DNA from 3 places in the Actinosynnema sp. NPDC037264 genome. Region 3 is predicted to be linked to each of the others. Evidence: riboswitches for the same ligand, from Rfam matches in the RefSeq annotation. Region 3 holds a riboswitch; each other region holds the start of a gene.
What was found. Region 3 has a riboswitch for glycine ahead of gcvH (glycine cleavage system protein GcvH). Riboswitches for the same ligand answer to the same signal wherever they lie in the genome.
Positions count from the first base shown of each region.

Region 1: another riboswitch for glycine. It lies ahead of gcvT (glycine cleavage system aminomethyltransferase GcvT); the one in region 3 lies ahead of gcvH (glycine cleavage system protein GcvH).
Region 2: another riboswitch for glycine. It lies ahead of gcvP (aminomethyl-transferring glycine dehydrogenase); the one in region 3 lies ahead of gcvH (glycine cleavage system protein GcvH).

Region 1 is NZ_JBVJVK010000047.1:14,478-17,746, forward strand. It holds gene ACZ7GX_RS34295 (helix-turn-helix transcriptional regulator) at 109-597, shown strand; gene ACZ7GX_RS34300 (hypothetical protein) at 708-1,106, shown strand; gene ACZ7GX_RS34305 (DUF3817 domain-containing protein) at 1,121-1,423, shown strand; glycine riboswitch at 1,487-1,574, shown strand; glycine riboswitch at 1,576-1,671, shown strand; gene gcvT (glycine cleavage system aminomethyltransferase GcvT) at 1,800-2,900, shown strand; gene glyA (serine hydroxymethyltransferase) at 2,915-3,269, shown strand, end outside.
Region 2 is NZ_JBVJVK010000057.1:38,799-42,067, reverse strand. It holds gene gcvP (aminomethyl-transferring glycine dehydrogenase) at 1-1,831, opposite strand, end outside; glycine riboswitch at 1,984-2,074, opposite strand; gene ACZ7GX_RS37040 (MerR family transcriptional regulator) at 2,230-2,796, opposite strand.
Region 3 is NZ_JBVJVK010000064.1:29,441-32,709, reverse strand. It holds gene ACZ7GX_RS38585 (hypothetical protein) at 1-148, opposite strand, end outside; gene ald (alanine dehydrogenase) at 492-1,598, opposite strand; glycine riboswitch at 1,794-1,888, shown strand; gene gcvH (glycine cleavage system protein GcvH) at 2,014-2,394, shown strand; gene ACZ7GX_RS38570 (L-serine ammonia-lyase) at 2,399-3,269, shown strand, end outside.

The DNA of each region.
Region 1 (3,269 bases), on a different contig from region 3:
TATAACGCCCTGGTAACAGGGTTTTAGACAAACCAGGGTCTAGCGGTTGTCGGTACCCGCTAATACGGTGCGTCGCATTGGCTGATCTTCGACCGATGAGGAGGCAGAATGGTCGAGGACTCCGGAGTCGACGAGCTGTTGCGGCAGTGGGCGGCTGAGCGCTCGGACGACGCCGAGCTGCAGGAGGTGAACCGGATCAAGGACGCGTGGCTCGCGGAAGCCCCGCCGTCCGCGCCGGGGATCCCCGTGCAGCGGGCGAATGGCGGTCCCCGCGGCCTGGTGAAGGTCGAGTCCGCGGATCCGGCGTACGTGGCGGCGATGCGGAAGCGGGCGCCCGAGGTGCCCGAGCCCCTGCTCGCCGCGGCCGCCAGCTACTGGCAGCTGGTCGGCGACCTGTCCGAGGCGGAGCAGTGGTGGGACGCGGGCATCAGCCCGTTGGACCAGCGCGCTCTGGACTACCGGGCGGCCGGGCTCTCGCCCGCCGACCTCGGTCGTCGCCTCGGCCCGATGACGGTGCTCCAGCACCTGCGTCGGGGTAGTGCGGCGGCCTGGTGCGTGGCCAGGTTGCAGAGGCAACGCCGGGACGGCGTGGCCTAGGTCCGACGAGTCGGGGCGGGCTCCTGCGGTCGAGGAGCCCTTGCCGTCGAGGTGCGGGCTCCCGTGCGGGGAGCCCCAGCCTCGTGCGACGCACGAAGTACTCTTGAGGCGTGCGAGGCCTCATCACCCCCCAGCGCCTGGCCATCGCGGCCGTCTGCCTGGCGTCGCTGGTCGTGTGCTGCGGCCTGGCCTACTGGCAGTGGGAGCGGTTCTCCGAGGCCGGTGGCACGTTCCAGAACCTCGGCTACGTGTTCCAGTGGCCGCTGTTCGGCCTCTTCCCCGCGTTCATGGTGTGGCGCATCCGCAGGCTGGACGCCCGCCGCAAGGCCGAGGCCGCCGCCGGGACGGCGGACGCCGCCGCCGAGGCCGCGCCGGAGCCGGTGGCCGCGCCGCCGCGGCCGGTAGTTACCGTTGAGCCCGTCAGAGCGCCCGTGCGGGACGACGAGGACGAAGAGCTCGCGGCCTACAACCGCATGCTCGCCGAACTCAACGCGCGGGACCAGCGGTGAGCGAAGGTAGGGCGATGAGCGGCGCGTTGACCAGGTTCCGGTTCATGGCTTACGTGGTCGGTGTCGGCCTGCTGCTGCTCGTGGTCGCGATGATCGCCAAGTACGCGGGCGACAGCGAGGGCATGATGCAGGTCGTCGGCCCGGTGCACGGCTTCCTCTACGCGGTCTACCTGGTGCTCACCGTCGACCTCGCGCTCAAGGCCCGCTGGTCGATCAAGGGCACGGTGCTGGTGCTGCTCGCGGGCACGATCCCGTTCGTGTCGTTCTACGCCGAGCGCAAGGTGGTCGAGAGCGTCCGGGCCGAGAAGAGCCTGTGACCGGGGTTGACCCCGCCCGCCGGGCACCCCTAGCGTCTGGCGGTACCAACTGAACACGGCCGTCGATGTCGCGCGGGAGAGTCCCCCAGCGGGGCGCCGAAGGAGCAACTCCTCCCCGGAATCTCTCAGGCACAGGTACCGCGCGACGAAGGCAACTCTGGAAAGCAGGCGCACCCCGGTGCGCCTCGCCCACGGTGCAAGCCGCCCCCACCGGGTGGTGAAGCTCTCAGGCTCATGGCAGAGGGGGAGGCTCACTCGACGAGGAGTCTCCGGTGGACCGTGTCATCCTTTCGCTCGTGAATCGCTCGGACGTGCCCGCCCGTCGACCCGACCGGTCGGCCCATCGGCATGTCCGCACCCAGGGAGGGCCCGCCTGATGGAAAGCCGCCGCACGCCCCTGCACGCCGAGCACGAGGCGCTGGGCGCCATGTTCACCGACTTCGCGGGCTGGCGGATGCCGCTGCGCTACGACAGCGAGCTGGCCGAGCACCACGCGGTGCGCACGTCGGCGGGCCTGTTCGACCTGACCCACATGGGTGAGATCCTGCTCACCGGCCCGGAGGCGTGCGCCGCGCTCGACCACGCCCTGGTCGGCCACGCGTCCGCGATCGGCGTCGGCCGCGCCCGGTACACGATGATCTGCGAGGCCGACGGTGGCGTCATCGACGACCTGATCGTGTACCGCACGGGTGATGAGGAGTACCTCGTCGTCGCCAACGCCTCGAACGCCGCCGTCGTGCACGAGGCCCTGGTCGAGCGGGCGAAGGGCTTCGACGCGGTGGTCGCGGACAAGTCGACCGACTACGCGCTGCTCGCCGTGCAGGGCCCGAAGGCCACCGCCATCCTCGCCGGCCTCACGTCGACCGACCTGGCCGCGGTGAAGTACTACGCGTCGTACCCGACCGAGGTCGCGGGCAAGCCCGTGCTGCTGGCCCGCACCGGCTACACCGGCGAGGACGGCTTCGAGCTGTTCGTCGCGCCGGACGACGCCGCGCACGTCTGGCGGGCCCTGCTGGAGGCGGGCGCACCGCACGACCTCAAGCCCGCCGGCCTCGGCTGCCGCGACACGCTGCGGCTGGAGGCGGGCATGCCGCTGTACGGCAACGAGCTCGGCCGCGACCGCACGCCGTTCCAGGCGAACCTCGGCCGCGTGGTGAAGCTGGACAAGCCGGGCGACTTCGTCGGCCGCGACGCGCTGGCCGCCGTCGCCGAGCGGGGCGTCGAGGAGGTCCTGGTCGGCCTGAAGACCGCCTCGCGCCGCGCGCCGCGGCACGGCTACCCCGTGCTGGACGCCTCGGGCGCCCGGATCGGCGAGGTGACCAGCGGCGCGTTGTCGCCGACCCTGGGCTACTCGGTGGCGATGGCGTACGTGGCCGTCGGCAACACCGAGCCCGGCACCCGGCTGTCGGTGGACGTCCGCGGCAAGCACGAGCCGGTCGAAGTCGTCGCACTGCCCTTCTACAAGCGCACCTCGTAAGGGAGACCCCACACATGTCCGAGCACTTCACCACCTCCCTCGCGGAGTTCGACCCGGAGGTCGCGAACGCCGTCGCCGCCGAGCTGCACCGGCAGCAGAGCACGCTGGAGATGATCGCCTCGGAGAACTTCACGCCGGTGTCGGTGCTCCAGGCGCAGGGGTCGGTGCTGACGAACAAGTACGCCGAGGGCTACCCCGGCCGGCGCTACTACGGCGGCTGCGAGCACGTCGACGTGATCGAGCGGCTGGCGATCGAGCGGGTGAAGGAGCTGTTCGGCGCCGGTTTCGCGAACGTGCAGCCGCACTCGGGCGCGCAGGCCAACGCGTGCGCGATGTTCGCCCTGCTCCAGCCGGGCGACACGATCCTGG
Region 2 (3,269 bases), on a different contig from region 3:
TGGTGCCGTGCGCGCTGGACGGGATCAGGCACACGTCGCGGTGGTCGTCGCCGTTGGCGCGGTGGTAGGCGCGGATCGCCAGCAGGCCCGCGAACTCGCCCTGGCTGCCCGCGTTCGGCTGCAACGACACCGCGTCGTACCCGGTGACCTCGGCCAGCCACCGCTCCAGGTCACCGACGATGCTCAGCAGCCCGTCGGCGTCCGACGCGGGCGCGAACGGGTGCAGGTCGGCGAACTCCGGCCACGTGATCGGCTCCATCTCGGCCGTGGCGTTGAGCTTCATCGTGCACGAGCCCAGCGGGATCATGCTGCGGTCCAGCGCGACGTCCTTGTCCGACAACGCGCGCAGGTAGCGCAGCAGCGCGGTCTCGGAGCGGTGCGAGTGGAACACCGGGTGGGTCAGGTAGTCGCTGGTGCGGCGCAGGTCGGAAGGGATGCCGTCGGCGGTGTCGGCGTCCAGGCCGTCCACGTCCGCGACGGTCACGCCGAACGCCTTCCACACCGCGACCAGGTGCTCGCGCGTGGTGGTCTCGTCGCACGCGATGGACACCACGTCGTCGTCGACCTGCCACAGGTTCACGCCGAGGTCGCGCGCGGCGGAGACGACGGCGGCGGCACGTCCTTCGACGCGGGCGCGCACGGTGTCGAAGAACTCGCCGTGCACGATCTCGACGCCGCCCTCCAGCAGACCGGCGGCCAGCACGGTCGCCATCCGGTGGGCGCGGGTCGCGATCGCCTTCAGCCCTTCCGGACCGTGGTACACCGCGTACATCGACGCGATCACCGCCAGCAGGACCTGCGCGGTGCAGATGTTGCTGGTCGCCTTCTCCCGGCGGATGTGCTGCTCGCGCGTCTGCAGGGCGAGGCGGTAGGCGAGCGAGCCGTCCGCGTCCACGGACACGCCGACGAGCCGGCCGGGCAGCTGCCGCTCCAAGCCCTGGCGCACGGCCATGTAGCCCGCGTGCGGCCCGCCGAACCCGATCGGCACGCCGAAGCGCTGCGTGGTGCCGATGACGACGTCCGCGCCGATCTCGCCGGGCGGGCGCAGCAGCGTCAACGCCAGCAGGTCGGCGGCGACCACGGCCTGCGCGCCCGCCTTGTGGATCTCCTCGACGACCGCCGCGTGGTCGCGCACCACGCCGGACGCGCCGGGGTAGGACAGCAGCACGCCGAAGAAGTCGCCGCCGAGGCCGAGGCCCTCGATGCCCTGCGACAGGTCGGCGGTCACGATCTCGATGCCCAGCGGCTCGGCGCGCGTCTCGATGACGGCCAGCGTCTGCGGCAGCGTGTCGGCGTCCACGACGAACTTGTTCGATTTGGACCGTCCCGCGCGGCGGACCAGCGTCATGGCCTCGGCGGCCGCGGTGGACTCGTCCAGCATCGAGGCGTTGGCCAGCGGCAGGCCGGTCAGGTCGGCGACCATCGTCTGGAAGTTCAGCAGGGCTTCGAGGCGGCCCTGGGAGATCTCCGGCTGGTACGGCGTGTACGCGGTGTACCAGGCGGGGCTCTCCAGCACGTTGCGGCGGATCACCGGCGGCGTGGTCGTGCCGTAGTAGCCGAGCCCGATCATCTGCGTCATCGGGCGGTTGCGGGAGGCGAGGGCGCGCAGCTCGGCCAGCGCCTCGGTCTCGGTGGCGGGCGCGGGCAGGTCCAGCACCAGGTCGCGCTCGCGGATCGACTCGGGGACGGCGTGCTGCGCCAGTTCCTCCAGGGAGCCGACACCGATCACGTCGAGGATGCGGGCCAGCTCGGCGGGCCGCGGGCCCACGTGCCGGTCGGCGAACGGGGTGCCGTGCTCGAGTGCGGCGAGGGGGATGCGGTCCTGCGTCATCGGTGCTGGCCTCCAGGGCTCCGGACAGACTTCTGCCGTTGCCCTCCCCCTCTGTCTTCTGCCCGGCGGGCGCCTGAGAGCTTCACCCGGCTGTCGGGTTTGCACCGTCGGCGGGGTCGGTCGGTGGTGGCCGACCCGCTTTCCAGAGGCGTCTCACCCGCACGGTCCTTGCGCCTGAGAGGTTCCGGGGAGGATTTGCTCCTTCGGCGCCGAGACTGGCTCGGACTCTCCCGCACGGGATAAAGCGACTACGCGCGAAATCGTACCCGGCGGGTGGGTGAGCGGTACCGCCGGCGCGACGTGGATCTCATCGCGTTGCGCCGGGTGTGCGGGCCGGTCAGCCGGCCGCGTTGCGCCGGGCGAGCACGTCGGTCAGCCGGCCGCCTTGCGCCGGGCGGTCAGCCGATGGCCCTCGTGCGGCGCCGGCGGGACAGCTCGTCGTCGGCAGGCTCCACGATCTCGGCGCCGTCCGCGCGTTCGGCGGGGAAGTCGTGGATCGTGCCGCTGATCTCCCGCATCGCGCCGGAGACCGCGATGCCGAACACCCCTTGGCCGCCTTGGAGCAGGTCGACCACCTCTTCCGGCGACGTGCACTCGTAGACGGTGGTGCCGTCGCTGAACAGCGTGATCCGGGCCAGGTCCTGCACGCCGCGGCGGCGCAGGTGGTCGACCGCGACCCGGATGTTCTGCAACGAGACACCGGTGTCCAGCAGCCGCTTGACGACCTTGAGGACCAGGATGTCCTTGAACGAGTAGAGCCGTTGGCTGCCGGAGCCGTGGGCACTCCTTATCGTCGGGTTGACCAACCCCGTGCGCGCCCAGTAGTCCAGCTGGCGGTAGGTGATGCCCGCGATCTGGCACGCGGCGGGGCCGCGGTACCCGACCAGTTCGTCCGGCAGCGAGGAGTCCGGGAACAGCTCACCCTGTTCGCCGGATCCGGCCCGGATGGGCGCTTCCTCGACCACGCCTGCCTCCCCTCGGTCCGGTCACGACGACCGGCGACCAACGTGAAGCCGCCGCGGTGCCCGAATCACACCGTGGCAATTCACCTGAGTTCGACGGTAAGACCGGGTAGGGGGCAGGTCAACGCGACGCGCTGGGCGTGTCTTGCCTCAACGTGAGGTTGAGGTTGAGAGAGTCGCCTGTCGTAAGCCATTCGGGTGACGTTTAGTGATCGTTTAGCGGACGAAGGTTGACGTTGTGTAACCCAGAGGCGTGACACCTGGAGGTGGCACGCGGGGTTGATCCACAACGCACCGCACACGCTCGCGAGGGGCCGTTGACGGTGTGGGGCCCTTGGGCGCGGCCCTTCGCGGGGCGTGGTGGAGAGCGGTTCGACGGATCGGTGACGGGCTGGTTTTGTCAAGCACCCGACCCGCTTGTCCGCAAGCGGCAGGTTGGTGTGAGGCCCGGGGCAGTGGTGTGCGGTCCCAGGCGG
Region 3 (3,269 bases):
GCAGCCTGCGCGTCTGCGTGACGGACATCACGGCGGACTCGCCGGGCGGCGCGACCAGCAGAACTCGGTCGTCCTCGACGAGCACGGTCATCGACCGGTCCCGCCCGAACGGGTCGTGGCAGTCGATCCAGCCCTCGGGTTCAGCCATCTGCGCTCCGATCGGAGGTGGCGCGGCAGAGCGCCGCGCGAGCGGACGACCCCGCCGGGTAGCCGCGGGGTTCCCGCCCTGTGCATCGGTCGCGGGGCCGTCGTGACTTACCCGTTATCACCCAAGTTCACTCGATTGCTTGAGTTTGGGCACAGCGCGTCGCCACCGCCGGGTGGGAATCTCGGCCGGATCGGTGGGGTCACTGGGCAGCGACCCCCGTTCCCGGCTAAGATTGGCGACGCGGCCCGCTCCCAGTGACCCCCAGGCTGGTTGAGCGGGCCGTCTTTCTTTCGCCGAAGGGCCCCGCTCACAGCACGTGAGCGGGGCCCTTCGCGGTGGGTCCTCAGAAGTCGAGCGGCGTGTGGGTCATCCCGTGCGCCTGCGCGACCGGCAGGTTGGTCAGCAGGCCCTCGTGCGCGTTCAGGCCGAGCGCCAGCGACGCGTCCGCCCGCAGCGCCGCCTCCCAGCCCTGGTCGGCCAGCGCGACGGCGTACGGCAGCGTCACGTTGGTCAGCGCGTAGGTCGACGTCCGCGGCACGGCGCCGGGCATGTTCGCCACGCAGTAGAAGACGGTGTCGTGCACCTGGTAGGTCGGGTCGGCGTGCGTGGTCGGGCGCGAGTCGGCGAAGCAGCCGCCCTGGTCGATCGCGATGTCCACCAGGACGGAGCCGGGCTTCATGTCGGCGACCAGCTCGTTGCTCACCAGCTTCGGCGCCTTCGCGCCGGGCACCAGCACCGCGCCGATGACCAGGTCGGCCTCGCGGACGGCCTGCTCGACGGAGTACCGGTTGGACGTCACGGTGCGCAGGCGGCCCTGGTAGAGGGCGTCGATGTGGCGCAGCCGGTCCACGTTGGTGTCCAGGATCTGCACGTCCGCGCCCATGCCGACGGCGATCGCCGCTGCGTTCAGGCCCGCCACGCCGCCGCCGATCACGACCACCCGCGCCGGGTGCACGCCGGGCACGCCGCCGGGCAGCACGCCGCGCCCGCCGGACGGCTTCATCAGCGAGAACGCGCCCACCTGCGGCGCGAGCCTGCCCGCCACCTCGGACATCGGCGCCAGCAGCGGCAGCGCGCCGTTCGCGGTCTGCACGGTCTCGTAGGCGACGGCGGTGGTGCCCGAGTCCAGCAGCGCCTGCGTCAGCGGCCGGTCGGCGGCCAGGTGCAGGTACGTGAACAGGACCTGGCCCTTGCGCAGCCGCGGGTACTCCTCGGCGATCGGCTCCTTGACCTTGAGCACCAGGTCGCCCTCGGCCCACACGTCGTCCGCGCCCGCCAGCACCTTCGCGCCCGCGGCCAGGTACTCCTCGTCGGTGATGGCCGAACCGAGGCCCGCGCCGGCCTCGACCACCACGTCGTGGCCGCGCTGCGTCAGCTCGTGCGCGCCCGCCGGGGTCAGCGCGACGCGGTACTCGTGGTTCTTGATCTCGCGGGGGACGGCGATCCGCACGGTGGGCTCCTTCGGCCGTTGTTACACCAAAGGTCCGGTAACGGGTATTCGGTGTCATCGTGCGGCCGGCACCAACGCACCCCTGCGCCACTGTGCTGATCGAACAAGCCCGGCGGTGCGTTGACACCCGTCGGGCCCGGCACCTAGCGTGCGGGCCAACCAACTGAACATCGGCCGCGGCGCGCCAGGAGCGCCGGAACCCGCGCGGGAGAGACCTCGGTGAACGTGCCGGGGCGCCGAAGGAGCAAGTACCCCGCACACTCTCAGGCAGCGAGAACCGCTCGGGTGAGGCGACTCTGGAAAGCGCGCAAGTCCGCGCACCCACGGTGCAAGCCGCCGCTCCGGCGTCGGTGAAGCTCTCAGGTCCCAGGACAGAGTGGGGCTCTGGTGGACCTTGCCGTGAGGGAGCGCTGTCGTGACTTTTCCGGACAACCTGCTGTACACGCCCGAGCACGAGTGGGTGGACTGGGCGCCGGGTACCCAGGACCCCGTGGCGGTCGGCATCACGTCGTACGCGGCGGAGTCGTTGGGTGACATCGTGTTCGTGGAGCTGCCCGAGGTCGGCGCCGTGGTGAAGTCGGGCGATGTGTGCGGCGAGCTGGAGTCGACCAAGTCGGTCAGCGACCTGTACGCGCCGATCAGCGGCGAGGTGGTCGAGGTCAACCGGGCCGCGGTCGACGACCCGTCGTTGATCAACAACGACCCGTACGGGGCCGGGTGGCTGTTCAAGGTGGCCGTGACGGACGCGTCCGGGTTGCTGACCGCGGCGAAGTACGCGGAACTGACCGGGGACTGACGTCATGGCGATCAGCGTGTTCGACCTGTTCTCCGTGGGCATCGGACCGTCGAGCTCGCACACGGTGGGCCCGATGCGCGCGGCGATGATGTTCGCGCAACGGCTGCGGCCCTCGTTGGCCTCGGTCGACCGGGTGCACGTGGAGCTGTTCGGGTCGCTCGGCGCGACCGGGCACGGGCACGGCAGCCCGAAGGCGGTGGTGCTGGGCCTGGAGGGCAGCCGGCCGGAGGAGGTCGACCCGGAGGAGGCCGAGCGGCGGCTGGCGGAGATCCGGGCGACCGGGCGGCTGCGGCTGGCCGGGGTGCGGGAGATCGCGTTCACCGAGGACGCCGACCTGGTGATGCACCGGCGGAAGTCGTTGCCGCTGCACCCCAACGGCATGAGCTTCACCGCCCACTCGGGTGACGTCGTGGTCGACTCGGCGGTGTACTACTCCGTCGGCGGCGGGTTCGTGGTGGACGACACGGCCACCGGGGCGGACCGGATCAAGCCCGACGAGACGCCGGTCGCGCACCCGTTCCGGACCGGTGACGAGCTGCTGGCGCGGTGCCGGGAGACCGGGCTGTCGATCAGCGAGGTGATGCTGGCCAACGAGCGGTCGTGGCGCGACGAGGAGTCGGTGCGCTCGGGGCTGCTGCGCATCTGGGACGTGATGCAGGAGTGCGTCGAGCGCGGCTGCACGCGGACCGGGGTGCTGCCCGGCGGCTTGAAGGTGCGGCGGCGGGCGGCCGAGATGCGGCAGCGGATGGCCGCCGAGCACTACGCCACGGACCCGTTGCGGGTGATGGACTGGGTGACCCTGTTCGCGCTGGCGGTGAACGAGGAGAACGCCGCGGGTGGCCGCGTGGTGACCGCGCCGACCAACGGCGCGGCCG